3 regions of the Candidatus Pantoea symbiotica genome follow, and region 2 is predicted to be linked to each of the others. Evidence: predicted binding sites of a transcription regulator. Region 2 holds the regulator's gene; each other region holds the start of a gene.
What was found. The regulator PhoB, encoded in region 2, activates phosphate uptake and scavenging genes when phosphate is short. The targets are predictions, from matches to a motif close to CTGTCATAAAACTGNCNNAT.

Region 1 (10,499 bases), 1.6 Mb from region 2:
CGCCATCCCTTCGCTGCGCAGACGTTTGATCAGCGCAAACAGCTGCTCGGTTTCACGGTTCGAGAGTGCGGCAGTCGGCTCATCCATCACCAGAATGCGGCTGTTGCGATGCAGCGCGCGGGCGATTTCCACCTGCTGCTGCTCGGCAATGCTCAGGCGACTAACCAGATCGGTGGCGCTGAACTGTGCGCCCAAACGATCAATCACTCGCTGCGCCTCTTCCGCCATCTGGCGACGCTTCACCAGACCCGCGCGGGTGATTTCACTGCCGAGAAAGATGTTCTCCGCCACCGTCAGATTGGGTGCCAGATTGATCTCCTGATAAATCAAGGTAATGCCCGCCGCCAACGCCTCTTTTGGGCCTTTAATGGTGTACGGCTGGCCGTCGATAAGAATTTCCCCGCTGCTGGCGGTATAAGCACCGGCCAGAATTTTCATCAATGTACTTTTTCCCGCGCCGTTTTCGCCCATCAGCGCATGCACTTCACCGGGCCAGACCGTGAGATCCACCCCTTTTAACGCATAGAAACTGCCGAAGCGTCTGGTGATCGCGCGCATTTCTAATATCGGTGCTGTCGCCATAACGAGGCTCCTGCTGGCAAAGGTTGCAGCGAGTAAAGCCTCCTTAGATAAATGGAAAATGTCAGCGGCCATTCACATTTGTCATATTTCGCCCCGATCGCGCTTCTATACTCGCCAGCAGTTGAGCGGTAAGGAGTGGCAGCCATGAGTCACAGTCTGCACTGGCACGCGGGCGCGCGCAGTCGCCTGCTGCTGTTTAACCTGCTGGTGATGTCGGTGACGCTGGCGGTGAGCCTGGTAGCAATTTTTGGATTTCGCCACGCAGGTCACATTCAGGAACAGGCGCAAGCACAAACGCTGGCCGATATGAACGGCAGCCTGGCGCTGGCGCGCGATACCGCCAATGTGGCAATCGCGGCGGTGCGTTTATCGCAGGTGGTCGGCGCGCTGGAGTATCAGAGCGAATCGGCGCGCCTGCAGCAAACGCAGCAGGAGCTGCAACGGTCGCTGAGCTTGCTGGCGAATGCGCCACTGGCGTCGCAACAGCCGCAGCTGCTGACGCGTATTCGCGAGCGCAGCCAGATGCTGGAACAGACCATCAACCAATTGTTGCGCGCCGGACATCAGCGCCATCTGCAGCGCAACGTGATGCTGAGCGGCTTGTGGCAATCACAGTTGTTACTCAATCGCATTGACCTGCTAACGCGCACCGATGCCCCTTCCGCCGCGCTGCGCCAGCAAACCCACAGCTTATTCAGCGTGGCGATTCAATCCAGCGCGCCGCAGGCCGCAGTGCAGCAGCTGCAATCGGTGCTCAGCCAGTGGCAAGCGTTGAGGCTCAACGGCGTGCTGAATACCCAAGTGCAGCGGCTGATCGCCACCAGCACTGATTTGCAGCCGGTGGCGCAGCAGCTGGAGCAGAGCGATATTGCCATCGCCTACGCCACCTATCGCATCAAAGCGCTGGTGGCGATGCTCAACGACGACATCACCCATTACGTGCAGCTGGTGGCGCAGCAGAGCGACGCACGCAGCGCGGTAACCCATGAAGAGCTGGATTCGATCATCGGCTTTATCGGCCTGTTTATGCTGCTGGCGCTGCTGATCACCGGTTACGCCGGTTACTACATCTACCGCAACCTCGGTTCGAGTCTGACCGCCATCGCCCATGCTATGACGCGGCTGGCGCAGGGAGAAAAGAGCGTCAACGTGCCCGGTCTGGCGCGACGTGATGAGCTGGGCGATCTGGCGCGTGCCTTCAACGTGTTTGCGCGTAATACTGCGTCGCTGGCGCACACCTCGCGCTTGCTAAAAGAGAAAAGCAACCAGCTGGAATCGACCTTTCTCGCGATGCGCGATGGCTTTGCGCTGTTCGATAACAGCGGCCAGCTGGTGGTGTGGAATGCGCAATATGCCGAGCTGCTCGGAATTGCGCCGCGCGAACTGCATCGCGGTTTGCACTATCAGCAGCTTCTGAAACGCGTCGATGTTGAGCTCAACGGCTTAGCCGATGCGCAGGAAGTGCGGCTGGCGGATGGACGGACGCTGGAGCTGCGTTTCAGCCCGGTACCACGGCGCGGCATGGTGAATACCGTGCTGGAACGCACCATGCGCAAGGCACTGGAAGAGGCGCTGCTGCACAGCCAGAAGATGAAAGCGGTGGGACAGCTGACCGGCGGACTGGCGCACGACTTCAATAATCTGCTGGCGGTGATCATCGGCAGCCTGGCGTTAACCGTCGATCAGCTGCCGCCCGGCACGCTCGCCAGCCGTATCGATCGTGCGCGTCAGGCCGCCGATCGCGCGGCGCAGCTGACGCAGCGCTTGCTGGCCTTCTCACGCAAGCAGGCGCTCTATCCGCGCGCGGTGTCGGTGGTGGAGTTGGTGGATAATCTGCATTCGCTGCTGCAACACGCACTTTTGCCCGGCCAGCAGCTGGTGATCGATGCGCAGCGTCCCGGCTGGCCAGCATGGATCGATGCCGGACAGCTGGAGAATGCGCTGATCAATCTGGTGGTCAACGCGCGCGATGCGATGGCGCAACAGAGCGGCGAAATCCGTCTGCGAATCTGGAATCAGCGCAAACAGGAAGCTGACGGCAAGCGCGATCGCGTCACCATTGAAGTGATCGATCACGGCTGCGGTATGTCGGCCGAGGTACGCGAACAAGTGTTTGAACCGTTCTTCACCACCAAAGCGATTGGCAGCGGCAGCGGTTTGGGCTTATCAATGGTGTATGGTTTTGTGCGCCAGTCCGGTGGCCAGATCGAGCTGGAAACCGCGCCCGGCCAAGGCACCACCGTGCGGCTGTTATTGCCGCGCGCGCCAGAAGCGGCACAACCGCTCAGCGTGCCGCCGCCGCTGGTGCCGCAGGCCAGCAACGATCGGCTGGTGTTGGTGCTGGATGATGAACCGACGGTGCGACAAACGATGTGCGAACATCTGCATCAGCTGGGTTATCTGACGCTGGAGTGTGGCGATGGCGAAAGCGCGCTGACCCTGCTGCGCCAGACGCCGGATATCGAGTTGCTAATCAGTGATTTGATGCTGCCGGGCGGCATTAACGGCGCGGATGTGATTCGTCAGGCGCAGGCGCAGTGGCCGCATCTGGCAACGGTGTTGATCAGCGGTCAGGATCTGCGCCAGACGCAGGTAACGCTGCCGCTGTGTGAGCGGCTGGCGAAACCCTGGCATCAGGCGCAGCTGGTGCAGGCGCTGGAGCGCGCCTGGCAGCGCAGTGAACGGCTTAGTCGCGCGCGGCAGGCTGCCACAACGGCACCCCTTTCCCCGTGATGTAACGTTTACGCAGCTTACTGGAGACCATGTCCATGATCATCACCACCGCCACCAGAATTAGAGTCAGGAACATCACCACATCCCAGTTCCATAAACGCATGTTCTCGGCATACACCAAGCCAACGCCGCCCGCGCCGACGAAGCCCAGCACCGCCGCTGAGCGGGTGTTGGACTCAATCTGATACAGGCTGAGCGCGAGGAAGGTCGGGAACGACTGGGTGAAAATGCCGTAACGATGTTTCTGCAGGCTGTTCGCGCCGACCGCGCTGAGGCCACGACTCGGCGAACGCTCCACCGCTTCGTGCCCTTCGGCGTAGAGTTTGCCGAGCAAGCCGACATCCTGCATCACAATCGCCAGCACGCCAGCCAGCGGCCCCATGCCGACGGCGCGCACGAAGATCAGCCCCCAAATCGCCATGTCGATACCGCGCAGCACATCCAGCACGCGGCGTACCACCAGCGAAATCGGTCGCGTAACCGGATCGTGCATCACGTTGCGCGCCGCCAGGAACGAGACCGGCAAGGCAATTAGTGATGCGGTTAGTGTGCCGGAGAACACAATCGCCAGCGTAATCCCGACCTGAGTGAAGTAGTAACCAAACGGCCAGTTGAGAAAATCCTGCCAGACAAACATACGCAGGAAATAGCGGCTGAGCTGCTGGCAGCCAATGAGAAAACGGCTCCACTCAATGCCAAAGAATTCGAAGAAGAACAGATAATAGAGCGCGATGGCAAGCGCCACCAGCGCAACGCGGCGCAGATAGCGGTTCTGCGCGGCAAACAGGGCGGCATGCTCCTGTTTGAGTTTGGCGACATCCGGCGCTAAGGCGATCATGCTGTGTCTCCTTCCACTACGCGGCGACGCAGCCAGCCGGACAGCGTATCCAGCAGCGACACCACCACAATGATCAGCAACAGCGTGATGCTGACCTGATCGTAACGATCGAGTTTGATATTGGTCATCAGCTCTTGCCCGATACCGCCCGCGCCAACCAATCCGAGAATGGTTGAGGAGCGGAAGTTGATTTCCAGACGCATAAAGCTGTAGGAGAGAAACGTTGGTTTGACCTGCGGCCAGAAGGCAAAGCGCATGCGCTGCAGTTTGCTGGCGCCGCACGCCGCGAGGCCGCGCACCGGTTTATCTGAGGCGCTCTCAATCGCTTCGTAAAACAGTTTGGTCAGGCTGCCGACGGTATGCAGCGCCAGCGCGAGGAAGCCGGGAATAGCGCCAATGCCGAACGCCATCACGAACATCACCGCCCACGCCAGTTCCGGCATAGTACGTAGGAAGGCGACAAAGGCGCGGATCGCCACCCGCAGGCTGCGCGGCGTTTGGGTGTTATCGGCGGCGAAAAACGCCAGCACACCGGCAACGGCCACCGCCACGATGGTGGACGACAGCGCCAGCTGCAAGGTTTCCCAGATCAGCGGCAGCTGGAAGTGCAGGCGATAGCCCCAATAGGCCAGCGAGCCTTCAGTTTTGCCGTCGGCGAACAGCAGTGAAAGATGCAGCACCGGCAGAGTTTCACCGATGTAGTCAAAAAAGTGTGGCAGCGACTGCCAAACGGTAAGCAGGTTAAATTCCGCCATCTTGCCCGCGGCCAGATAGAGCGCCAGCAACAGCAGCGACCACAGCAGCGAGTCGCGCTTTTGCTGGCGGCGGATGCGTTGGTAGTAGTGTTCGAAATCGGTCAAGGGGGGGATTCCTGTGTAACCAGGTCGCCATGAATGGCGACCCTACAATGTAGGGTGCGCATTAATGCGCACCGTTTTAAAGGCTTAGCCGCGCGTACCCTTCATCAAATCACGCTTCATATCGATGATGTTCTGATAATCCGCCACGGTCGCTGGACCGATGTGCTGGGTACCGCCAACCGCTTTAACAAAGCAGCCGTGATCTTCTTTATCCAGTTTCTTGATGGTGGCCACCACCTTCGCTTTGAAGTCAGCGGGCAGGTTGTTGCTCACCAGAATCGGGCCATTCGGGATCAGCGGCGACTGCCAGATGATGCGAATCTGTTTCATCAAGTCAGGATGATCCATGCGAATCAAACGGCCAAAGGCACCCGAGGTATAACCGGTTTCGCGGTCACCAATCAGTGAGGTCCAGGTTACCGCGCCTTCGAACTGACCGTTCAGCACACCAAGGATGTCCTGCTCGTGGCCGCCGGAGAAGGTGACGCTGGAGAAGGTGTTGTTGTACTTATCGTCAACCGTGCCGCCGAACTCTTTCTTGAACGCCTGGTTCGGCATCAGGAAGCCAGAAGTTGAATCGGGATCGGCCATGCCGAACGATTTGCCTTTCAGGTCTTCCAGCTTTTTGTACGGGCTGTCAGCTTTAACGATCACCACCGAGTGATAACCCTGTGAACCGTCTTTGTCGTCCACCACAATGCCCACCACGTCCACCGCTTTCGGGTTTTGCAGGTAAACCGAGGCAAATGAAGCCGGTGACATGCTCAGTACCAGGTCGATTTTGTTGCCCAGCAAGCCCTGAATTACGCCTGAATAGTCAGACGAGTTGCGCAGTTTGGTATCCACCTGCAACTCTTTGTCGAAGAAGTCTTTCACACATTGGTTGTCACCAATCTGCTGCGTGGCGTTCTGGCCGCCAAGAATCCCGAGGTTCAACTCTTTTGGTGCATCCGCTGCGTTTGCGCCAAATGCCATCGCAATAGTCAGTAAAGCTAAAGAAGTCAGTTTCATTCTTAGGTTTTCTCTTGCTGTGGGAGTTAGTGGAGCTGGTTAATTTCGTCGCCGTACAGCTCATGCATCAGGCCGTCGGTCAACTGGGAAGGATGTCCATCGAACAGGATTTTGCCGCGCTGAATGCCAATCACGCGGGTGCAGTAGCTTTTAACCAGTTCGATGGAGTGCAGGTTCACCATCACGCTGATGCCCTGCTCGCTCACCTGACGCAGCACATCCATGATGCGTTTGGTGTTTTTCGGATCGAGTGACGCCACCGGTTCATCCGCCAGCAAAATGCGCGGGTTTTGCATCAGCGCCCGGCAAATCGCCACGCGCTGCATCTGGCCGCCGGAGAGGTTCTCTGCGCGCTGTAGCGCCTGCGGCAACATGTTCATCCACTGCAGCAGTTCGATGGCGCGAGCACGGTCGGTTTCGGAGAAGACTTTGAAGAACGATTTCAGCGTCGAGGTCTGGCTCAAACGACCGAGCAGCACGTTGGTCAGCACATCAAGACGTGGCACCAGACAGAAGTCCTGGAAGATCATGCCGCATTCGGTGCGCCACTCGCGCATCTGGCGGCTATTCAGCGTCACCACATCACGATCCACTTCGCCGTGGCGATTGCTGAGGATGGCGCCCTGCGACGCGCTGATGGTGCCGTTCAGCATGTGTAACAGTGTCGATTTGCCTGCGCCTGAGCGGCCAATCACCGCTACCAACTCGCCCGCATGCAGATCGAATCTGACGTTATCCAGCACCTGGTTGGCGCCGTAGGTTTTGCACAATCCCTGCACCGACAACACATTGTTGCCCTGCCCTGTCACGTGCGGGTAAGGGTTGTCGACGACGGTTTTCAGTAATGCCTGTGCCATGTTGCACTCCATCTCTTCTGAGGTGTTGATTGCCCGCTATTACGGGCAAAACGGATGAAAGCTTGATGACAGTAAAATGATTAAACGGTGACAGCGTAGGGTCGCCATTTATGGCGACCTCAATACCGCGATGAACCAGGTCGCCATGAATGGCGACCCTACGGGGTAATCAGCTGGCGCAGATGCTCGAGGGTGTCGCTCAACGCGCCATCGTTATTCAACGCATGACAATACGCGGGCAGCGGTTCGGCGGCGCGCGCCAACCGTTTTTCGATTTCCGCTTGCGGCTCGCGCCCGCGCTGCCGCAAACGCGCTTCCAGCACCGCAGGAGAAACCTGCAACACCAGCGGCAGCAGCTGCGTGCCGTAATGCTGCTGCACAATCGGCAGATGCAGGCGCGAACCGTTAACCAGCACGTTCAGCCCGCGCGCCAGCCACAGATCGATCTCCTCGCCCAGCCCGTAATGCATGCCGTGCGCCTGCCAGCTCACGGCGAACAAGCCCAGCGCCTCGCGCCGTCGGAATTCCGCCTCGCTCAGCGCCACATGGTTCTCGCCACCCGCATCGGCGGCGCGCGTGATGTAGCGATGGGCGATCAGCAGATTCTCCGGCGGCGCTTCCCGCAGCGCGTTCAGCAGGCTGTCTTTTCCCGAGCCCGAAGGCCCGGTAAGCCAGATCAGGCGCGCCATTAGAACACCAGCTTGCCTTGCGACCAGACGTGACGAATGTGCGAATGACCATGTTCGGTATGCGCCAGCACTAAATCGGCACGTAGTCCTTCGGCGATGCGACCGCGATCGTGCCGACCAATCGCCCGCGCCGGATTGCTGGTCACCAGCGCAGCCGCCTGCGGCAGCGTCAGCGTGTTGCGTTCATCGGCCACCAGGCGGAACACCGCATCGAGCAAGCTGGCCGGATAGTAGTCGGAGGAGAGAATATCCAGCAGGCCGTGGCTGGCGAGATCCGCCGCCGCCACGTTGCCGGAGTGCGAACCGCCGCGCACGATGTTGGGCGCGCCCATCAGCACCTGCATGCCGCACTCACGCGAGGCGCGTGCTGCCTCCAGCGTGGTAGGGAATTCGGCGATGGCGCTGCCGACGTCGTGGGATTCAGCAACGTGCGCCGCCGTAGCGTCGTCGTGGCTGGCGATCGGAATACCGCGCGAACGGCACAAACTGGAGATGGCGTTGCGATTCGGCGTGGAGAACTCGGCGGCCAGCGCCAGCTGCTCACGCTCAAACTGATCCATCTGCTCATCGTTGAGCTGATATTTGCCCTGATAATAGGTGCGATACATCTCCAGCGAGGCGTACTGGCGCTGACCCGGCGAGTGATCCATCAGCGACACCAGCGACAGTTCTGGCGTGTTCATCAGCTTTTCAAACAATGGCAGCGTGGTGTGATGCGGCAGCTCACAGCGCAGATGCAAATGGTGATCGGCGCGGTTAATGCCTTTGCGATTGCTGTCCTGAATCGCCTCAATCATCTTATTGAGGTTTTCGATGCGATGCCCGCCATCGCGCACGTCGCCGACGCCAATCGCATCCAGCACCGTGGTGATGCCGCTGGCGACCATCAGCGCATCGTGGCTGCTCATCGCCGAGTGCGCCGGCCAATCCACTTTGGGGCGTGGCGTGAAGAACTTGTCGAGATTATCGGTGTGTAGCTCCACCAAACCCGGCAGCAGGAAGGCGTTTTCGCCATCCAGCGCGCCCGGCAACTGGCTGACGCTATCGCTGAAACTGGCGATGCGTCCGTCGCGGATCTCCAGTGAACCCGCCACCACGTCATGCTCCAGCACCAGCCGGACGTTATTAATGATCATGCTTCTGCTCCTGCTTTCATTGGCTGCATGACGTGCAGGCGATCGGCTACGCGTTCGCGCACCGCTTCGTCATGAAAAATTCCGACAATGGCGGCACCACGGGCGCGCGCCTGTTCAATCAGTTCAACTACTGCGGCGCTGTTGGCGCTGTCGAGCGAGGCGGTCGGCTCATCCAGCAGCAGCACCGGATAGTCGGCGATAAAGCCCCGCGCGATGTTGACGCGCTGCTGCTCGCCGCCCGAGAAGGTCGACGGTGCCAGCGACCACAAACGCTCCGGCACATTGAGGCGCGTCAGCAGCTCTTTGGCACGCTTTTCGCAGAAGGCGCGCTCGGTGCCGCGCTCCAGCAGCGGCTGCATGACGATCTCCAGCGTCGGCACGCGCGGAATGACGCGCAAAAACTGGCTGACCCAGCCAACGGTGTGACAGCGAATCGCCAGAATCTGCCGCGCGGGCGCGTTAGCCATGTCGATCCATTCGCCCTGATGTTGCAGCCAGATGTGGCCGCTGTTGGCCTGATAGTTGCCGTACAGCGCACGCAGCAGCGTGGATTTTCCGCTGCCGGAGCGGCCATGCAGCACCACACATTCGCCGCCGCTGACTTCAAGATTAGCGTCCTGCAATACCGGCAGCGCGGCGCTGCTTTGGTTGTGCAGCACAAAGGTTTTGCTCAGATGCTCTACGCGCAGTAAAGGTTGCATAGTGATGTCCTGATGATTTTGATAGTTGTGCTGGTCTTCGAGAAGGTCGCCATAAATGGCGACCCTACGGGGCGATACGGTTGCATTGGGCACGTCGTAGGGTCGCCATTTATGGCGACCTTGTTCATCTCAACTCAGCACCGATGAAACCAGCAACTGGGTATACGGATGATGCGGATCGTCCAGCACCCGATCGGTCAACCCGCTCTCCACCACGCGGCCCTGCTTCATCACCAGCAGGCGATGCGCCAGCAACCGCGCCACGCCGAGATCGTGCGTCACAATCACCACCGCCAGATTCAGCTCGCGCACCAGCGTGCGCAGCAGATCCAGCAGGCGCGCCTGCACCGACACATCCAGCCCGCCGGTCGGTTCATCCATAAATACCAGCGTCGGCTGCGTCACCAGGTTGCGCGCAATCTGTAAACGCTGCTGCATGCCGCCCGAGAACGTGGTGGGCAGATCGTCGATGCGATTAGCGGAGATCTCCACATCCTGCAGCCAGCGCATCGCTTCTTTACGGATATCGCCGTAATGACGATGACCTACCGCCATCAAGCGCTCACCGATATTGCCGCCCGCTGTCACCTGCGGACGCAAACCGTCAAGTGGATGCTGATGCACCACGCCCCATTCGGTGCGCAGCAAGCGGCGGCGATCGCTCTCACTCAGCTGATAGAGATCCTGCGCGCGATAGAGAATGTTGCCCTGCTGCGGCGTTAAGCGTGCCGACAGGCTGCGCAGCAAGGTGGTTTTACCGGATCCGGATTCCCCAACAATGCCCAACACTTCGCCGGGATAGAGCTCAAAACTCACCTCTTCAAAGCCTTTGCCGGGCGCATAAAGGTGGGTGAGATTGTTGACCGCAAGCAGCGGCTGTTCACTGTGCATGCTGTTGTTCCTGCTGCTGGTGGCAAAAATCGGTATCGGAGCAGACAAACATGCGCGTACCGGCGTCATCCATCACCACCTCGTCGAGGTAGCTGTGGCGCGAACCGCACAACGCGCAGGGTTCTTCCCATTGCTGCACGCTAAACGGGTGATCGTCGAAGTCGAGGCTTTCCACTTTGGTGTACGGCGGCAGCGCATAGA
Region 2 (10,499 bases):
AGGTTGATGGCGCCGATAATCAGCACCACGCTCAGCACCCAAATCCAATGCGGCACATCGGGGAACCACACGCCCATGTAGATACCAAAAGCCGTTACGTCGGCAATCGCCACAATCAGGATTTCAAAACAGTAGGTCCAGCCGGTGATGTAACCCGCCAGCGGGCCAAGATAATCCTGCGCATAGCGCGAGAATGAGCTGGCCTGCGGGTTGTTGACTGACATTTCACCCAGCGCACGCATGATGATGTACGCCACCGCACCGCCGATAATGTACGCCAGCAGCACGCTTGGGCCTGCCATTTTAATGGCATCCGCCGAGCCGTAAAACAGCCCGGTGCCAATCGCCGATCCCAGCGCCATAAAGCGAATGTGGCGCGTGCTCAGTCCGCGTTTGAGCTTATTGGTTTCTTGCATAACACTCAGTACCTTGAAAATGAAAAACCACGGGCAAGCCCGTGGTTGGAATTAACAGCAATGTCGCTTACTGATGAACTGCGACCTGCTCACGTCCTTTTGCCCGATCAACCACCGCGGCAATCACCAGCATCGCCAGCGATGGCGGCAACCAGGAAAGTCCCTGATCGGCCAGCGGCAGATGCTGACTGAACAGCGGCAACACATCTTTAAAGCTGGTGGTTTTGATGGCATCAACGATACCGAACAGCAGGCTTACCAGCATGGTCGGCGCGATGATACGCGAACTTTTGTTCCAGAACTTCAGCGTGAAGCTCAGGACCACCAGCACGATGCATGGCGGATAAATCGCCGTCAGCACCGGAATCGAGATCTGAATCAGATGGCTCAGGCCGAGGTTCGACACCACCATTGAGAACAGACCCAGAATAAATACCAGCGTTTTATACGACAGCGGAACGTATTGCGCAAAGAATTCTGCACAGGCGCAGGTCAGGCCCACCGCCGTCACCATGCAGGCGACGAAGATCAGCGCGGCGAGGAAGAAGCTGCCCATGCCGCCGAAGGTCTGCTGCACGTAAGCATGCAGAATCTCAGCACCGTTGGCGCTCTGCGCCACTAATGCGCCGCTATCGTTACCGAGCTTGAACAGCGTCAGGTAAATCAGCGTCAAACCGATACCGGCGATGATGCCCGCCAGCATGGTGTAGCGCGTCAGCAGTTTGGCATCTTCAACACCGCGTGAACGCGCAGCATTGACGATAACGATACCGAACACCAGCGCACCCAACGTATCCATGGTCAGATAACCATTGACGAAACCGCTGGAGAAGGCGGCACGCTGATACTCTTCGGTGCCCGGCGAAACGCCACCGGCAGGCCAGATCAGTACGGCAACGCCGAGCACAATCAGCGCCAGAATTTTCAGCGGTGCGAGGAAGTGGCCTACGGTATCCAGCAGTTTGCCCGGATACAGCGAGATGCCAATCACCAGCGCGAAGTAAATCAGGCTGTAGATGAACAGCGGCAGCGCGCCATCGCCGGTCAGCGGTGCAATACCAACGGCAAAGGAAACGGTGGCAGTACGCGGTGTGGCAAACAGCGGGCCAACAGCCAGGTAGCAAACGGTCGCCAGCAACAAACCTGCGGCTTTACCAATCGGTGAGCTCAGCGCATCAATGCCGCCGCCCACGCGCGCCAGCGCGATAACGGTGATCACCGGTAAGCCAACAGCGGTAATCAGGAAGCCGAAGGCCGCAATCCAAACGTGTTCGCCAGACTGAATCCCCACCATCGGTGGGAAGATGATATTTCCTGCGCCAACGAACAGGGCAAACGTCATGAAGCCCAGCGCCAGGATATCCTTGGAGGTTAAACGATGTGTCATAAACTTCTGTACTGCCTGTAGCTGATGTTGCGGTGGAAGTTGAGTTCGTGTTGTCCTCTGGATGCGCTAAAACAAGGACTTATTCGGCAAGACCAGCGTGTTATGCGGGACTAATCGTTAAAGCGCAGGTGATTTAATCTACTTTTCTTCTGTTCGCAGAGGGATAAATCGACAACGGCGCAAATTAGAACGTTTATAGCGAAGAAAGGCAATACGGGATCGGAAAACCAGAAGGATATAACAAGATAGTGGGAGAAAGCAGTGAATCACGGTGGAATTGTAGGAAAACACCTCAGATGATTTGCTAAAAGTTTCCTCAGCGCGGGAGATCTCTTTGCATAAATCGACCTGCAGATGCACAAAAGGCGCGATTTACGCGCCTGTTTGGCTAACTTTACGGAATTACCAGACTGTTCTTGCTATATCGACCACCAGACGAATCTTCTGCCACTGCTGCTCTTCGCTCAGGCTGTTGCCCTCTTCAGTAGACGCAAAACCACACTGCGGGCTGAGGCAGATTTGATCGAGGCTGACGAACTGCGAGGCTTCCTGCAGACGCGCTTTAACCTGTTCCGCATCTTCCAGCTCGCCGGTTTTGGTGGTGATCAAACCCAGCACCACTTGCTGATGGCCAGGCTTGAGGAAGCGCAGCGGCTCGAAGCCACCGGAACGTTCGTTGTCATACTCAAGGTAGAAGGCATCGATATTCACGCCGCCAAACAGCACTTCAGCTACCGGCTCATAGCCACCTTCGGAGATCCAGGTTGAGCGGAAGTTGCCGCGACACACATGCAGCCCGACGGTCAAATCCTCTGGCTTGCCTTCCAGCGCGGTGTTCAGCACCTCAGCATAGATGCGCGCCAGTTCCTGCGGATCTTCACCGCGTTCGCGGATTTGCTGCTGCTGTTCGGCAGAGCACAGATAGGCCCATACCGTGTCATCCAGCTGCAGATAACGGCAGCCGGCATCGTAAAAGGCTTTGATGGCATCTTTGTAGGTTTGTGCCAGATCAGCGAAATAGTCTTTCAAATCAGGATAAACCGTAGCATCGATCACCTTACGGCCACCGCGGAAGTGCAGCACGCTTGGGCTGGGAATGGTCATCTTGGCAACCGCATCGCCCGCTACGCTTTGCAGGAAGCGGAAATGATCCAGCATTGGGTGATTGGGATTAAAGGCCACTTTACCGGTGACTTTCACGCCGTGCGCTTTGGTCTGCACGCCATTGAACTGAATGCCCTGCTCCGCTTCGAACAGCTCAACGCCGTGCAGATCGCCGAAGAAGTCAAAGTGCCACCATGCGCGACGGAATTCACCATCGGTAACGATCTGCAGACCGTTGGCGCGCTGCTGCTCCACCACATGACGGATTTCACGATCTTCCACCTGACGCAGTTGATCAGCATTGATGTCACCATTGGCAAACTGCACACGCGCCTGCTTGATGGCAGCGGGACGCAGAAAACTGCCGACGGTATCGGCGCGGAACGGGTTATGACGTGGCATCTTATCTCCTGGCTGACGCTTAGTTGCGTCAGGGTATAATTTCGCTGGGTTATTTCAGCCATCTGGACGGCTATATGTCCAAGAAGAATGCCACGCTGTTACAATTTCGGCAACGGAAGAAAATTCAGCTTACATGAAACTATTTCATGTTCAGATGCACGTTCTTCAATTTCCCTCAATTGCCGCCCGCGCTTGCGCCATCTGGCTATCTGACAACGGCAAATAGCCAGCTTCGCTCACCCGACGCTGGCCTTGTGGCGACAACACCTGATGCAGAAAGGCATTCACCAGCGGCGGCAGTGGTTTGCCGGGCGCTTTGTTGACGTAAATATAAAGCGGGCGCGACCACGGATAGCGGCCGCTGCGAATGGATTCGGTATCCGGCATCACGCTGTCGCCGTTCGTCGTGACCACCGGCAGCATTTTCACGCCGCTGAGATGAAAGCCAAAACTGGCGTAACCGATGCTGTTAGGCGTGGCGGCAACGGCTTGCACTACCGCAGCGGAACCGGGGAATTCAGCGACGTCAGCACGGAAATCGCCTTTACACAGCGCCTGCTGCTTGAAGAAACCCCATGTGCCCGACGCCGAGTTACGTCCATAACGCTGGATGCTGCGCGTTGCCCATTGGCTGTCGCTCAAACCGAGATCGCCCCAGCGCTGCGGCACCTGCTGTCCGCCGCACAGGCGCGTAATGGAGTACAGCGCATCGAGTTGTTGCGGCGCGATGCGCGGCAGCGGATTGTCCTGATTGACCACCACCACCAGCGCATCCATCGCCACCGGCACCGCCAGCGGCGGATAGCCGTAACGCGCGATGAAAAGTTGACGTTCGTCGATCTGCATCGGGCGGCTCATCGCGCCAAGCTGGGCAGCACCGGCGGCCAGAGCGGTCGGTGCGGTAGACGATCCCGCCGCCTGCACCTGAACGTTCACGCCCGGCGACTGGCGGCTAAAATCCTCGCCCCACAAGGTCATCAGATAACCCAGCGTATCCGATCCGACGCTGCTCAGATTGCCGGTTAGCATGGTTTGCTGGCTGTGTGCCAAAGCAGAGCAAAGCAGCAAGAGGGAGATCAACAGCGATTTCATTGGCGATTCCGCAATTTAATGAGACGCCTATTCTGGAGCGGCGTGATTTATCGCGCAATAAATTGCGTAAAGGTTGTCAGTGAGGGGTGAATCGGTCGCCATAAATGGCAACCCTACGAAAATCCCGTAGGGTGCGCATTTATGCGCACCAGGTCGCCATGAATGGCGACCCTACGAGACTTGTAGCGATGGCGAGTCAAAATTATGCCTTGATGGTGCAGCGCGGGTGTTGAGGCGACATCCTAACTCGCTGAACGAATGAGGGATTCCAGGGCGAGCCGCATGGATGCGGCGAGAGGTGGCGCTGAGCAGGAGCGAATCGCCGCCGGTCCGTCAGGAATCGTGATTGAGTGAAGGTACCGCGCAGCGGCGGGTTGGGCTGGCGCAAGGCCCGGGAGTGCAGAGGGCGCGGCCAGGCGCTCTCTGCTCGGTCGCCGCACAAGGGTGCTGCAACTACCTCAGCTTAGGGCGAACGAAAGATGCTCTGTGCTTAACTGAGCGGCATCACGCAATGGATGTGCAAACCTTAATTAACCCGCTCTTGCAGAGCGCTAGCCACAATCAACCTTGGCGGCAGCAGGAAGCTGAAACAGGTTTCCTGATGCGGCACGCTGGTGATCTCGAGCCGCGCATTATGATGGCCCAGCGCATGTTTCACGATTGCCAGCCCCAAACCGCTGCCGCCGGTGGCACGTGAACGCGCTTTGTCCACGCGATAGAAACGTTCGGTAAGGCGCGGCAGATGCTGTTCGCTGATGCCCGGCCCGTCATCGCACACCTTAAACTGCGCGCCTTGTTTGGTACGCAGCCAACTGATGTCGATGCGCGTGCCATCCGGCGTGTGATTCACCGCGTTGTAGACCAGGTTGGAAATGGCGCTACGCAACTGCTCATCATTGCCGAACACTTTCAGATGCGGATCGGTATGGAAATGGATGGTGTGACGTCCCTGGCTCAGCGTTTCCGCTTCACGCTGCAACAGCAGCAGCATGCCCGGCACATCCACCGTCTCTTTCAGATCGATGGCTGGCGCCGCTTCGATACGCGACAAGGTCAGCAGCTGTTTCACCAGGCTGTCCATGCGGCGCGTTTGCTCTTGCATGGTGTGCAACGCCTTGCTGCGCGTGCGCTCGTTCATCACCGCGTCGTCCATCATTTCCAGATAGCCCTGCAACACCGTTAGCGGCGTGCGCAGTTCATGACTGACGTTGGCAAAGAAGTTGCGTCGCGCGCCTTCCAGCTGGTGCATTTGGGTGACATCACGCGCCACCATCAGCCACTGACCTTCGCTGTAAGGCATCACGCGGAATTCCATATGATGCTGATTATTGAGGATCTGCGTCAGCGGCGTATCAAACTTGCGCTGGCGGATATAGCGGGAGAATTCAGGATAACGCAGTAAATTGAGGATGTTCTGGCCATTATCTTCCGGCCAGCGCAAGCCAAGATGCTGCTGCGCCAAACCGTTGCACCAGAAAATGGTGCCCTCTTCGGTGGTCAGCACCACCGCATCCGGCAGCGATTCGGCACCGCTGCGGAAACGTTTGATCAGATTGCCCAACTCGCGGCGACGACGCCGGTTGCGTAACTGCATCTGATACAGGCCATAAAACAGCGGTTCCCAGCTGCCGCGTCCGGTGGGCGGCGTCATTGAACGATCGACCCACAGCCAGTGCGACAGACGCATTAAATTTCTGAAGTGCCAGAACATCACGCCGGTCACCGCAATCAGCAGCAGCCACGGCAGATATCCGAACAACAGACCCAACACCAGCGCAGGTAAACAGACCAGCGCCAGCTCGGTCAACAATCTCTTCCAGGAGAGTCGTTCCAGCACGGTAAAAACTCCGTTTACGTTTAGTAGCGGGCAGAGAAACGATACCCTGTTCCGCGAACGGTTTGAACCATGCGATCGTGGCCGGTCAATTCCAGCGCTTTACGTAAACGGCGAATATGCACATCGACGGTGCGATCTTCGACATACACATTGGTGCCCCAAACGTGGTTCAGCAGCTGTTCGCGGCTGTACACGCGTTCCGGGTGCGTCATAAAGAAGTGCAGCAGTTTGTACTCGGTCGGCCCCATCTCCAGCGGCGTGGTTTCTGACATCACGCGATGTGAGGAAGGATCAAGGCTCAGGCCCTGCATCTCGATCACCTCTTCCACCGCCATCGGTGAAATACGGCGCATCACCGCTTTGATACGCGCCATCAGCTCTTTGGGTGAGAATGGCTTGGTGATGTAATCATCCGCGCCCACTTCCAGACCGCGCACGCGATCCTCTTCTTCACCGCGCGCCGTCAGCATCATCACCGGGATGTCGCGCGTCATGGCTTCACGCTTCAAATGCTTAATAAACTGAATTCCGCTGCCGCCGGGCAACATCCAGTCCAGCAGAATCAAATCAGGCCAGGGTTCGATCAGCTTACCAATCGCGCTGTCATAATCTTCCGCCTCAATAGGCTGGTAATCATTCTGTTCCAGCACGAAACATAACATTTCACGGATGGGAGCTTCGTCTTCCACAACCAAAATGCGCTTAGCCATTGTAACTCCTGCTAGTGTGACAACGTGTCACTGGGATTTGCGGCGCCATTATGCGTCAGTTTTGTGACACTTTTATGAAAAAGCCGCCCTAAGATAGATAGATAAAAAACAGAAATGTGACAATAAAAATCTGCTTTTTTTCTTTGTGATCTTAAGTGGTTATAATTCGCCTTCGCTAAACAGAGCACGGAGCAAACATGCGCATCATTCACACCGCTGACTGGCATCTCGGTCAGTTCTTTTACAGCAAAAGTCGCGCGCGGGAACATCAGGCGTTTCTCGACTGGCTGCTGGATCAGATTGTGCAGCATCAGGTGGATGCGCTGATTATCGCTGGTGATCTGTTTGATACCGGTTCGCCGCCGAGCTACGCGCGTGAAATGTTTAACCGTTTTGTGGTGGCGCTGCAGCCAAGCGGCTGCCAATTGGTGGTGCTGGCGGGCAATCACGATTCGGTGGCGACGCTGAATGAATCGCGCGAGCTGCTGGCCTGCCTGAATACGCAGGTGATCACCAGCGCCACACCGCAGGCCGAGCAACAGGTGTTAACCCTGAAGCAGCGCGATGGCGCGCCGGGTGCGCTGCTGTGCGCCATTCCTTATTTGCGACCGCGCGACATTCTGCGCAGCCAGGCCGGCCAATCCGGCCGCGAGAAGCAGATCTCGCTGCTGGAGGCGATTGAGCAGCATTACCAACACTGCTTTGCCGCCGCGCAGTCAATGAACAGCGCGCTGCCGATTATCGCCACCGGCCATCTCACCACCGTTGGCGTCACTAAAAGCGATTCGGTACGTGACATCTATATTGGCACGTTGGATGCCTTCCCGGCGCAGGCGTTTCCACCAGCGGATTACATCGCGCTCGGTCACATCCATCGCGCCCAGCGCATCGCCAACAGCGAACATATTCGTTACAGCGGCTCACCAATTCCGCTCAGTTTTGATGAGCTTGGCCGCGAGAAAAGCGTCTTCCTGCTGGAATTTGGCGACAAGCTCAAGGAAGTGACGCCACTGACCATTCCGCACTTCCAGCCGATGCAGATGCTGAAAGGCTCGATGGCGGAAATTGAACATCAGCTGGCGCAGTTCAGCGAAAGCACCAGTGAGCTGCCAACCTGGCTGGATATTGAGATCACCACGCAGGAATATCTCAGCGATCTGCAGCGTCGCATTGAAGCGCTGACCGAAAATCTGCCGGTAGAAGTGCTGCTGGTGCGCCGCAGCCGCGAACAGCGGCAGCGCAGCCTCGAGCGGCTGGAGAACGAAACCCTGAGCGAATTAAAAGTGGAAGAAGTGTTTGCCCGCCGACTGGCGCAGGAAGATCAGCTAGATGCCGAGCAGGCCGAGCAGTTAACGCAGCTATTCCGCACCCAGCTTGCCGCGCTGGAGAATCCATCTGCATGAAAATATTGACGCTACGTTTTAAAAACCTCAATGCGCTGCGCGGCGAATGGTTTATCGATTTCCGCCGTGAGCCCTTTGCCAGCAACGGATTGTTTGCCATTACCGGCGCCACCGGCGCGGGCAAAACCACCTTACTCGATGCGATTTGTCTGGCGCTCTATCACCAAACGCCACGTCTCGGCACGCTGTCGCAAACCCAGAATGAGCTGATCACACGCGACACCGCCGAGTGTCTGGCAGAAGTGGAGTTTGAGATCAAAGGCGAAGCCTGGCGCGCCTTCTGGAGCCAGAACCGCGCGCGCGGTCAGGCCGACGGCAAGCTGCAGGCACCGCGCGTCGAGCTGGCGCGCGTCGCGGATAATCAGATCATCGCTGATAAAGTTGGCGACAAGCTAAAAGCGATTGAAACCCTGTCGGGACTCGATTTCGCCCGTTTTACCCGCTCAATGATGTTGTCGCAAGGCCAGTTTGCCGCCTTCCTGAATGCCAAACCCGGCGAACGCGCCGAATTGCTGGAAGAGCTGACCGGCACCGAAATCTACGGACAAATCTCCGTGCAGATCTACGAACGCTGGCGCACCGCACGCAGCGAGCTGGATACGCTGCGCGCCCGCGCCGGTGGTATGTCGCTGCTTGATGAAGCGCGCCGTGCAGAGCTGACGCAGCAGTTGGCAGAACTCGCCGTTCAGGAGAAATCGCTGAGCGAACAGCTGACGCTGGCGCAGCATCAGCAACAATGGCTGGTGCAGCAGCAACAGCTGACGCAGGAACAGCAACAGGCCGAACAGACGCTGCTTGCCGCGCAACAGGCGTGGCAGCAGGCGGATGGCGATCGTCAGCGGCTGGCGCGGGCCGAACCGGCAGAAAAACTGCGCGAGAAGCTACAGCAGCGCGAACAGCTGCAGGGCGATCTCCGCACGCTGGAACAGCAATCGCAGCAGCTGCAGGCCCAACAGCAGCAGGCCAAAACCGCGCTGCAACAGGGCGAAAGCCATTATCAGGCCGCGCAGCAGGCGCGCGAGCAGGCGTTACAACAACAGCAGCAGCTCGAAATGCTGCTGATCGAGCAGGTTATCCCGCTCGATCAACGCATTACCACCCTCTCGCAGCAACTGGATGAACAGCAGCGGCTGCATCTGCAGCAGCAACAGGCGCTGCAAACCTGCCAAACCGCGCTGAGCCAGCAACAGCAGGTAAGTGAACGTTTACAACAGCAGCTGGCGCAGCAGCAGGAATTCCGCGCCCGTGAAGCCGCCGTCGCCGATTGGGGCGCAGAACTGACGCGCTGGCAGGCGGAGATCGCCCGGCTGGATGAGCGCGAGCAGACGCTGACGCAGCTCATCGCGCAGCAGCAACAGCAGCGCAGCCAGCTGGAGCAGCATCAACAGGCGCAGGCTCAGCGTGAACAGGCAGCGCAACCGTTGCAGCAAGCCGAAACTCAGGCCGCGCAGCAGCGTCTGCAAGCGGAGCAAGCACTGACTTCGCTTGAGGCGGAGATTAGCAGCGCACAGCTGCGTGCATACCTTACACAACATCAAACGCAACGTGCCGCACGCCAGCAGCTCAGCCTGCTCGCCGCGCAGTGGCGCGCGCTGCAGCCACAGCGCTTGCAGCGACTGCAGAAACTGGCGCTGCTTCAGCAGCAGCATCAGGAAGCCGAACAGGCGTTGCAGGCGCTGCGAGAAGAGTACAAGCGGGAACATCAAGCGCTGCTCGATGTGCGCAAAATCTGCGAGCTGGAGCGCACCATCGCTCAGCTGGCCGACGAACGTGCCAAATTGCAGCCGGATCAGCCCTGCCCGCTGTGCGGCTCGTGTCAGCATCCGGCTATCGCGCAATATCAGCAGCTTGAGCCCGGTGCCAATCAGCAGCGTTTAACTGAGCTGGAAACGCGCGTGGCGCAGCTGAAAGAGTCCGGCACCGCTAAAGGTGAGCAGCAGAAGCTGTCGCTGCAACAGCAGCAGGCGTTGCAGCAGGAGATCGCTGATTACGACCAGCAACTGGCAACGGTCAACACCCAGTGGCAAGCGCTGAGCGGTGAGCTGGCACTTACCTGCACGCTGGAGCAACAGGACGATTTTGCGCAGTGGCAACAACAGCAGGATGCGCAGGAACAAACGCAGCAACAGCAGCTGCAGACGCGGGAAA
Region 3 (10,499 bases), 3.5 Mb from region 2:
AATCTGCCGGGATCTGCTCATTAAGCTGTTTGATGTCGTCTTTGCCGTGCACCAGGTCAACGTGCAGACCTTGCACCGGCAGCGCTTTGATTACGTCAAGGTTCTGGCCAATGCTGTCGAAATAGGTGGTGAGCAGCAGTTTGCTTTCACCCTGCAGCGCGTCGTAAGCCGGTTTGAACGCATCGCGCCACGCCTGCGGCAGTTCCAGCGCCAGTGCAGGTTCGTCGATTTGTACCCATTCAATGCCGCGTTTTTTCAGTTCCGCCAGCACCTGTTGGTAAACCGGCAGAATGTCTTTAAGCAGTGACAGGCGATCGAACGGCACACCTTTCACTTTACCCAGCCACAGATAGGTAACCGGGCCGAGTAGCACCGGTTTAATCTTGTGGCCGAGCGCCAGCGCTTCGTCGACTTCATCCAGCAGTTGGGTCCTGGTCAGTTTGAACTGCTGGCCTTGCGTGAATTCCGGCACCATGTAGTGATAGTTGGTGTTGAACCATTTAGTCATTTCCGCCGCCGCCGCCGGTGCACCGCTTGGGGCGCGGCCACGGCCAAGACGAAACAGCGTGTCGAGATCGACGGATCCATCTTTGTTCTGGTGGCGTGCAGGCACGTTGCCCAGCAGCAGGCTGGTTGTCAGCACGTGATCGTACCAGGCGAAATCGCCGACCGGCAGCAGATCGACGCCCGCCTCTTTCTGCTGTTGCCAGTGACGAGCGCGCAGTTCGCGCCCCACCGCCAGCAGCTCTTCCTGTGAGCTTTTACCTGCCCAGTAGCTTTCCTGTGCTTTTTTCAATTCACGACGCAATCCAACGCGAGGGAAACCGAGAGTGTGATTCAGAATGGTCATTTTCTGTTCTCCAGATATTCTTAACTGAGTAGGGTGCAGAGATGTTTAGCCGTCCAGATGTTTACACCGCCATAATCTGCGGGTACTGTATGTTCCTCAAGCGCAATTTGTTCAATCTCGATGTGAAGGATTCTCATGATCGAACTCAAACACCTGCGGACGCTGCAGGCGTTACGGAACACCGGCTCGTTAGCCGCCGCCGCCTCACAGCTTCATCAGACGCAATCGGCGTTGTCTCACCAGTTCAGCGATCTGGAACAGCGGCTGGGCTTTCGTCTGTTTGTGCGCAAAAGCCAGCCGCTGCGTTTTACGCCGCAGGGAGAGATTTTGCTGCAGTTGGCCGAGCAGGTTTTGCCGCAGATTCAGCAGGCTTTGCAGGCGTGTCATGAGCCGCATCAGGCCACGTTGCGTATCGCCATTGAGTGTCACAGCTGTATTCAGTGGCTGACGCCCGCGCTGAATAATTTCCGCCAGAGCTGGCCGCAGGTAGTGATGGATTTCAAATCCGGCGTGACCTTTGATCCTCAACCCGCATTGCAGCAGGGCGAGCTGGATGTGGTGTTAACCTCCGATATTCTGCCGCGCAGCGGATTGTTCTATTCACCGATGTTCGATTTTGAAGTGCGTTTGGTGATGGCACCGGATCATCCATTGGCGCAGCTTGAGCATATTTCCCCGGAAGATATGGCCGATGAAGTGTTGATGATCTATCCGGTGCAACGTCAGCGTTTAGATGTGTGGCGCCATTTCCTGCAGCCTGCGGGCGTGAGCCCGGCTTTGAAGAGCGTGGACAATACGCTGCTGCTGATTCAGATGGTGTCGGCGCGTATGGGCATCGCCGCACTGCCGCATTGGGTAGTAGAGAATTTTGAGCAGCAAGGTTTGGTGGTGACGAAGACCTTGGGCGATGGCTTGTGGAGCCGCTTGTATGCCGCCGTACGCGAAGGCGAGCAGCGCCAGCCAGTAATGGAAGCCTTTGTGCGGTTTGCCCGTCAGCACGCCTGTGAACATCTGCCATTCGTGCGCGATGCCGCGCGCCCGGGCTCACTGCAAACCCTCTCATCCTGATGTTGTTGGGCGGCGAAGGTCGCCCGCGCTGTTATCCCTGTCCCGCCTGCTCTATAATGCGCCGCCTCAACCCGCGACCAAGAGAGTTTCACCATGATGAGTAACGATGTTCTGCGCAGCGTGCGCTATATGCTTGATTTGAGCGATAGCAAAGTGGTGGAGATTTTTGCCCTAGCGGGGAGTGAAGTGCCGCTGGAAGATGTGCAGGCATGGATGAAGAAAGATGACGATGCCGCGTTTCGCAAGCTGCCGGATGTATTGATGGGCTATTTCCTCAACGGTCTGATTTTTTACCGTCGCGGTAAGAGTGAAGATGCGCCCGCGCCTTCGATTGAGCGCCGCATGAATAACAACATTTTCATGAAGAAATTGCGTATCGCGTTTGAGCTGAAGACCACCGATATCCCGGATGTGCTGCTGAAAGCGAACTTTAAGATTTCGCAGGCTGAGGTTGGCGCGATTTTCCGCAATCCGGACCATAAGAATTTCCGCGAATGCGGTGACCAGATTCTGCGTAATTTCCTGAAGGGTTTGACGATGATTCATCGTCCGGGGCCGGCTAAGAAGGGTTAAAACGGTCGCCATAAATGGCGCCCCTACGACATACGACGATGATTTTGTAGGGTGCGCATTTATGCGCACCGAACATAAACGCGCAGATACTTTGCTCCTCTGCCGCGCTATCCCTTCCCTTTAGGCCTATGCGTTGCTTTTCTTACCTAATACCCAGCGTTTATGTACATAAAGCGAGGCAAAAATCACGGCGGCACCGGCGATAAAACTCGGCCAATGCGGTTTCTCCTGCCAGATCGCCAGATTCACCAGCAAGCCCGCTGGCACATGCATGTTGTTCATAATGCCCAACGTACCGGCATCCACCTGCGTTGCGCCGTAGTTCCACATAAAGTAGCCCAAGCCTGAAGCCGCCACGCCCAGCCACACCAGAATGCCCCACTGCAGCGAGGTGGTTGGCAGTTTGTTCGGATTACCCCACAAGCTCCACGCGATCACCGCGATGATCACTGCGCCCAGATAGAACCACGAAAACGCGGTGTGCTGCGGCATCGGGCGAGTTTCCTGCAGACGTTTGTAGCCCACCATGCCGATGGCGAAGCAGATGTTTGCCGCCTGCACCAGCAGCAAGCCGAACCAGAAATGGTCGCTGACTTTGTCGTAACGAATAATCGCCGCACCGATTACCGCCAGCAGCGCGCTGAAGGCATAGCCAATACGCAGCGGACGTCGGCTGAGCAAATCGTAGATCAGCGTGACATAGAGCGGCGTCATCACGGTGAACAGCAGGAACTCGGTTACGCTCAGATAGAGATAGGCTTCAAAGCTCAGCAGATACATGATGCCGAGCTGCAGCATGCCCACCAGCATATACAGCAAGATGGTGGAAGCACGATATCCACGCCAGCGCAGGAACGGCAGGAAGACGATGGCGGCAAGCGCCAGACGCATTAATACAGAGAACCAGGAATCCACCTGACCTGCGAGGTATTCCCCGATTAAACTGAAGGAAAAAGCCCACAGAATGGTGGTAACGATCAGTAACGGCACGGTAACGATCCCAAAATGAACAGTGGCGCTAGTGTAAACAAACTGTCGCAAGTGGGTTGAATTATCTGGTTTACAAGTGAACAAAATAACGACGAATAATTTTCATCTCTCATTTTTACGCTCGGGTAAAAATGCGCGAAATACAACATTTCCTGGTTTTTATCGCTCTCCATTGTCATAAAACTGTAACATATGTGTCACATGTCACAGTAACCGCGTGTGACCATCACTATCCTTTGCGCGAAATGGAAACTTCGATTTTTCCATTTTTTACGTCTGTTGCTTTTGCCCCAACCTGCTGGGAACCCATAACTATATCGCGCCCTGGAGGGCCACACTCATGTTGAGTATCTTCAAACCTGCACCGCATCGCTCTCAAGTGGCTGATGATCGTGTCGATCCGCTTTATCGTCGCCTGCGCTGGCAAATTTTCCTGGGAATATTTTTTGGCTATGCCGCCTACTATTTGGTGCGTAAGAACTTTGCGCTGGCGATGCCTTATCTGGTGGAACAAGGTTTCTCACGCGGCGATCTCGGATTTGCGCTGTCGGGAATCTCCATCGCCTACGGCTTCTCAAAATTCATTATGGGTTCGGTATCGGACCGTTCGAATCCGCGCGTGTTTTTGCCCGCCGGATTGATCCTCGCTGCTGCGGTGATGCTGGTGATGGGCTTTGTGCCGTGGGCCACCTCCAGCATCATGGTGATGTTTGTGCTGCTGTTCCTGTGCGGCTGGTTCCAGGGTATGGGCTGGCCGCCATGCGGGCGCACCATGGTGCATTGGTGGTCGCAGAAGGAGCGCGGCGGAATTGTATCGGTGTGGAACTGCGCGCATAACGTCGGAGGCGGTATTCCTCCACTGCTGTTCCTGCTCGGCATGGCGTGGTTTAACGACTGGAAAGCCGCGCTGTATATGCCGGCGTTTGGCGCCATTCTCATCGCCATTATCGCCTTTGCATTGATGCGTGATACACCGCAATCCTGCGGTTTGCCGCCAATTGAAGCGTGGAAGAATGATTATCCGCCGGACTACAACGAGGAGCACGAGCAGGAGCTGACGGCGAAGCAGATTTTCATGCAGTACATTCTGCCCAACAAGTTGCTGTGGTACATCGCACTGGCGAACGTGTTTGTTTACCTGCTGCGTTACGGCATTCTCGACTGGTCGCCGACCTACCTGAAAGAGGTGAAGCACTTCACGCTGGATAAATCATCGTGGGCCTACTTCTTCTATGAATATGCCGGTATTCCCGGCACGCTGCTGTGCGGCTGGATGTCCGACAAAGTGTTTCGCGGCAACCGTGGCGCAACCGGCGTGTTCTTTATGACGCTGGTGACCATCGCTACCGTAGTGTACTGGCTGAATCCGCCGGGCAATCCAGGCATCGACATGCTGTGCATGATTGTGATCGGCTTCCTGATTTACGGTCCGGTGATGTTGATTGGCTTGCATGCGCTGGAGCTGGCACCGAAAAAAGCGGCCGGAACGGCAGCGGGCTTTACCGGGCTGTTTGGCTATCTCGGTGGATCGGTAGCGGCCAGTGCAATTGTCGGTTACACCGTGGATTACTTCGGCTGGGACGGCGGATTTATTGTGATGATTGGCGGATCGGTGCTGGCGGTAATTCTGCTGCTGCTGACCATGGTCAGTGAACATAAGCACAAGAAACAGCTGGCATAATCAGAACGGGCCGGTGATGGCCGGCCCGTTTTTTTAGGCGAGGAACAATTTACGCAGCGTGTGCGGTACGGCGTCATCCGCGTTGCTGCCAATCACTTCCAGCGTCGGTAAGGTATCTTTCAGGCGCTGCTGCGCATTACGCATGATGCAGCCTTTGCCTGACATGCTGAGCATCTCCACATCATTCATGCCGTCGCCGAAGGCGATGCACTCTTTCAGCGAGTGGCCGAGCTGTTTCGCTACCGCTTCCAGCGCGTGACCTTTGGAAACGCCGCCCGCCATCACTTCCAGGCACGTTGGCAGCGAGAAGCTGACATTCACGCGATCGCCCCAGCGCGCTTCAATCGCCTGCTCCATCGGAACCAAACGCTCCGGATCTTCGCAGGTGAAGAACACTTTGCTGATGCCGTCGGTCGGCAGCATGCCCGGCTGGTAAACCTGATAGTTAAATACCGATTCGCGGAAATAGTCCTGCTCGTCTGGGCGATGACGGCTCATGAACCACTCATCGTCGCGATAAACGTGCGTCAGGATGTGCTCGTCATGATATTGCAGGCCATACAAATCGCTGGCGATGTCGGCGTCGAGGTTGTGGCTGAACACCAGTTCACCTTCGGCGTTGTGCACGCGCGCACCATTGGACGTGATCATATAAGCCGGAATGCCGAGCTTATCGCGCATCTGTCCGACGTCGATATAGTGACGACCGGTGGCAAAAACAAAGTGGATGTCACGCGCCACCAGTTCCTGCAGCGTAGTGCGAGCGAACGGCGTCAGGCGGTGATCCGGAGAGAGTAGCGTGCCATCCAGGTCGGATGCGACGATGTGATACATGTAAACCTCGGGTGTTGATATCGGAAAGTAAAATTGATTAAGCGTGGTGTTCGAAGAAATCGACCACCGCGTTTAGCGCTTCGGCACGCATCGCGTCTGTTTCAAACAAGATCTCATGACGCGCTCCTTTTATCACATATGGCGCGTTACCTGCGCAGGGATGTCCTGCTTCAGCCATCGCCGTACAAAATAGATTTTGCGAGCGGTTATCCACCACATCATCTTCACTCGCCTGCAGCAGCAAGGTCGGCGTGGTGATGTTCGCCACCTGATTGAAGATGTCACGCCCGGCCTGCACGCCTTCGCGCACCCAGTGATAAGTGGGCCCACCAACGCGAAGCGCCGGATCGTCAGCGTAAAAACGCAGGTTACGGCGATAGCGTTCGCGGCTGTGCGTCAGGCGGTTGATGCCAAACGGATTCGCGCGCCAGCGGCCGGTGCCCAGCGCGTAGCCTTCACGCAGCGCGGGCAGTTTTTCGGTCCAGTCGAGAATGCGGTGCGCCATCCAGTCCGGCAGCGGCAGCACAATGCCAAACATCGGCGCGGAGAACACCGCAGCATGAAACGCCTGCGGCTGACGCGCCAGAAACAGCGCTAAAATCGCGCCGCCCATCGAGTGGGCCAGCACGTAGCGCTGCTGATAATGGTTGCTGACTATCTCTTTCAGATACAGCGTTTCAAGATCGTCAACGTAGTCACCAAAATCCACCACATGGCCGCGGTGCGAATCTTCCAGCAGACGTTCGGAACGTCCCTGACCGCGATGGTCGATAATCACCACATCGTAGCCGCACATAAACAGGTCGTAAGCCAGTTCGGGATACTTGATATAGCTCTCAATGCGGCCAGGCACGACCAGAATGACACGACGATGTTGCGGTGAGGTGAAACGGACGTAGCGAATCTTCAGGTTGCCGACACCGGTGAATTCACACTCTTCACGGCGACGCCAGAAGTCGAGCAGCGGACCCGTAGCAAAGGCTGAAAAGCCTCGTTCACGTCCGAGCCAACTCTGTTTATGCTGCTGCATCCGTCCCCCTGAAAAAAACGTGATTTGCGCGCCTGTGCTGCGTAGCGTGCGGCGATTTTCTGTCGTATTGTGTCACACTTCGCTAACTTCAGGGAATGTCACACATGACCATTGAATGGTGGTTAACGTACCTGCTGACCACAACTATCCTCAGCCTTTCACCCGGTTCCGGCGCGATTAACACCATGAGCACCGGCATCAGCCACGGTTATCGCGGCGCGGTGGCATCGATTACCGGCTTGCAGCTCGGCCTGGCCATTCATATTGTGCTGGTCGGCGCCGGTTTGGGTGCGCTGTTTTCCCAATCGATTCTGGCGTTCGAAGTTCTGAAGTGGGCTGGCGCAGCTTATCTGGTGTGGCTGGGCATTCAGCAGTGGCGCTCAGCGGGCGGTATCGATCTCGACGCCGTTGCTAAAGCGATGCCGCGTCGCCGTCTGTTCAAGCGTGCCGTGTTGGTGAACCTCACCAACCCGAAAAGCATCGTGTTTCTCGCCGCGCTGTTCCCGCAGTTTATTCAGCCGCACCAGCCGCAGCTGATGCAATATCTGGTGCTCGGCGTTACCACCATTGTGGTCGATATCATCGTGATGATTGGTTACGCCACGCTGGCAACGCGCATTGCTGGCTGGATTAAAGGGCCGAAGCAGATGAAGCTGCTGAACCGCACCTTTGGTGGATTGTTTATGGCGGTTGGCGCGCTGTTAGCCAGCGCACGCAGAATGGCGTGATATTCAACCCGGTGGGCATAAATGCCCACCCTACGTAGGGTCGCCATTAATGGCGACCTGGCTTAGCGCGAAATAATCAGGTGAATACCGAATCCGGCAAATAACACGCCTGCCATACCATCCACCCACTTAGCCATACGCTGATACTTATCACGCATCCACGGCATAGCGAAAATCGCCGCTACCAGCGTAAACCACGCGAACGTCTCACCGATAATCAGCAGGAACAAGCCCCAGCGCTCCATCGCGCCAACGTCGTTGCCAACAAACAGTGAGAACACGCTACCGAAGTAGATGATCGCTTTTGGGTTCGACAGGTTAGTCAGGAAACCTTTCAGGAAGCTCATGCCTCTTTTCGGCAGCTCCACCACCGGCGCTTCCGATTGCGGCTGCTTGTGACGTTGACGCGCTGAACGCATCAGCTGCCAGCCCATCCACAGCAGATACAGTCCGCCGCCGACCATAATGATTTCATGCAGCCAGGCCATTTTTTCAAGGATCAGATGCAGGCCCATCAGCGCCACACCGGCCCAAATCACAATGCCCAAGGTAATGCCCAGAACGCCCATCATCGCCTCTTTGCGCGAGCGGCTTGCCGCCGTTTGCGACACAAAGAAGAAGTCCGGGCCGGGACTCATCAGCGCAACCAGATGCACCAGCGCGACGGTGGCGAATAACATCAGCATGAATTTTTTCCTTTAACCTTCATCAACATGTTCTTTGATCATCACCAGGAACGGCTTACCAAAACGCTCCAGTTTGCGATGACCGACGCCGTTCACGCTGAGCATTTCTGACGCGCTAATCGGCATTTGTTCTGCCATTTCAATCAGCGTGGCATCGTTAAACACCACGTACGGCGGAATATTCTCTTCATCGGCAATCGCTTTGCGCAGCTTACGCAGCTTGGCAAACAGCTGGCGATCGTAATTGCCGCTGTGTACTTTCGGCGAACTGCTGCCGCGCGTCTTCACCGTCACGATACGCGGCACCGCCAGCATCAGCGGAACTTCCGCGCGTAACACCGGGCGCGCCGCTTCGGTCAGTTGTAGCGCCGAATGCATGGCGATGTTTTGCGTCACCATGCCGAGGTGAATCAGCTGACGCAGCACGCTGATCCAGTGTTCGTGACTGTGCTCGCGGCCTAAGCCGTACACCGGCAGTTTGTCGTGGCCGTTGTCGCGAATACGCTGATTACTCGCTCCGCGCAAAACCTCAACAATATAGCCCATACCAAAGCGTTGGCCGGTACGATAGATGCTCGACAGCGCCTTTTGCGCCTCGAGCAAGCCGTCGTAGCGACGTGGCGGATCGAGGCAGATATCGCAGTTATCGCACTGCTGCTGGCGACCTTCGCCGAAATAGTTCAGCAATACCAGACGACGACAGGTTTGCGCTTCGGCAAATGCCCCCATCGCGTTGAGTTTGTGGCGTTCAATATCCTGCAACGGGCCGGGCACTTTCTCTTCCAGACATTTACGCAGCCACGCCATGTCGGCGGGATCGTAAAGCATCATCGCTTCGGCAGGCAGGCCATCACGCCCTGCGCGGCCAGTTTCCTGATAATAGGATTCGATGTTGCGCGGGATATCGAAATGCACCACAAAGCGCACGTTGGGTTTGTTGATGCCCATACCGAATGCGACGGTGGCGACCACAATTTGCAGATCGTCACGCTGGAAGGCTTCCTGCACGCTGGCACGCTGCGCGCTATCGATACCGGCGTGATAAGCGCCAACGCTCAAGCCACGGCTCTGCAGACGTGCGGCGGTGTCTTCCACTTTGGCGCGGCTGTTACAGTAAATAATGCCGCTTTTGCCGCGCTGATCCTGCACATAACGCAGTAACTGCTCGGTGGGTTTGAATTTCTCCACCAGCGTGTAGCGAATATTCGGGCGGTCAAAACTGCTGATTTGAATCAGCGGATCGTCCATCTGCAGCAGATGGGCGATGTCGTTACGCGTGGTTTCATCGGCGGTGGCGGTTAACGCCATCACCGGCAAATCAGGGAAGTGCTGACGCAGCTGGCCGATCGATCCATATTCCGGACGGAAATCGTGGCCCCACTGTGAAATACAGTGCGCTTCATCCACCGCCAGCATCACCGGATTCCACTGGTGCAGGCTGTCGAGGAAGTTGTCCATCATCAGGCGTTCAGGCGCGATATATAGCAGCTTGAGTTTGCCAGTACGACAGTCCGCAAACACCTGCTGCTGCTGCTCGCGCGTTTGCGTCGAGTTGAGGCACGCTGCTGCCACGCCGTTCGCCAGCAGCTGATCGACCTGATCTTTCATCAGTGAAATCAGCGGTGAAACCACCAGCGTCAGCCCTTCGCGCACCAGCGCCGGGATTTGATAGCACAGCGATTTACCGCCGCCGGTCGGCATCACCACCAGACAATCGCGTCCTGACAGGGCGGTTTCGATGATGTTTTGCTGACCTGGGCGGAACTGCTGGTAGCCGAAGGTATCTTGTAATACCTGCTGCGCCAGCATTTCCTGATTAAGCACTGCCGATGTTGCCACGGTAATCCTGTCTTTGTTGCGGGTTAGAACAGATCGTTGAGCGTCACGCCCACGCCGAAGCGCGTCTGGCGATGGTTATAGTCGATCAATGATTCACCATAACCGCTGAACACCTGCGTGTAAAAGCGCACGTGTTCAGAGATTGGGTAGCTCCAGGCGAAAGTTGCACCGCCAAAGCCGCTGTTCCAGTTGTAGTTACCTTCCACGCTGAAAATGTTCT

Region 1: the regulator PhoB is predicted to act here: its motif matches at 6,934-6,953, upstream of phnC (phosphonate ABC transporter ATP-binding protein).
Region 3: the regulator PhoB is predicted to act here: its motif matches at 3,654-3,673, upstream of glpT (glycerol-3-phosphate transporter).

Annotation. Positions count from the first base shown of each region.
Region 1 is NZ_JBSZHR010000002.1:2,352,359-2,362,857, forward strand. It holds gene ACXIZX_RS11600 (sugar ABC transporter ATP-binding protein) at 1-582, opposite strand, end outside; gene ACXIZX_RS11605 (ATP-binding protein) at 727-3,315, shown strand; gene phnE (phosphonate ABC transporter, permease protein PhnE) at 3,269-4,153, opposite strand; gene phnE (phosphonate ABC transporter, permease protein PhnE) at 4,150-5,013, opposite strand; gene phnD (phosphonate ABC transporter substrate-binding protein) at 5,098-6,024, opposite strand; gene phnC (phosphonate ABC transporter ATP-binding protein) at 6,051-6,881, opposite strand; gene phnN (ribose 1,5-bisphosphokinase) at 7,040-7,570, opposite strand; gene phnM (alpha-D-ribose 1-methylphosphonate 5-triphosphate diphosphatase) at 7,570-8,706, opposite strand; gene phnL (phosphonate C-P lyase system protein PhnL) at 8,703-9,407, opposite strand; gene phnK (phosphonate C-P lyase system protein PhnK) at 9,537-10,298, opposite strand; gene ACXIZX_RS11650 (alpha-D-ribose 1-methylphosphonate 5-phosphate C-P-lyase PhnJ) at 10,288-10,499, opposite strand, start outside.
Region 2 is NZ_JBSZHR010000002.1:755,062-765,560, reverse strand. It holds gene proY (proline-specific permease ProY) at 1-416, opposite strand, end outside; gene brnQ (branched-chain amino acid transporter carrier protein BrnQ) at 484-1,803, opposite strand; gene ACXIZX_RS04015 (cobalamin-independent methionine synthase II family protein) at 2,206-3,309, opposite strand; gene ACXIZX_RS04010 (PstS family phosphate ABC transporter substrate-binding protein) at 3,475-4,401, opposite strand; gene phoR (phosphate regulon sensor histidine kinase PhoR) at 4,928-6,238, opposite strand; gene phoB (phosphate response regulator transcription factor PhoB) at 6,259-6,948, opposite strand; gene sbcD (exonuclease subunit SbcD) at 7,146-8,351, shown strand; gene ACXIZX_RS03990 (SbcC/MukB-like Walker B domain-containing protein) at 8,348-10,499, shown strand, end outside.
Region 3 is NZ_JBSZHR010000002.1:4,221,603-4,232,101, reverse strand. It holds gene metE (5-methyltetrahydropteroyltriglutamate--homocysteine S-methyltransferase) at 1-850, opposite strand, end outside; gene metR (HTH-type transcriptional regulator MetR) at 986-1,918, shown strand; gene ACXIZX_RS20320 (YehS family protein) at 2,012-2,491, shown strand; gene ACXIZX_RS20315 (carboxylate/amino acid/amine transporter) at 2,618-3,481, opposite strand; gene glpT (glycerol-3-phosphate transporter) at 3,822-5,162, shown strand; gene yigL (sugar/pyridoxal phosphate phosphatase YigL) at 5,196-5,996, opposite strand; gene pldB (lysophospholipase L2) at 6,034-7,026, opposite strand; gene rhtB (homoserine/homoserine lactone efflux protein) at 7,131-7,754, shown strand; gene rhtC (threonine export protein RhtC) at 7,817-8,440, opposite strand; gene recQ (ATP-dependent DNA helicase RecQ) at 8,453-10,279, opposite strand; gene pldA (phospholipase A) at 10,303-10,499, opposite strand, start outside.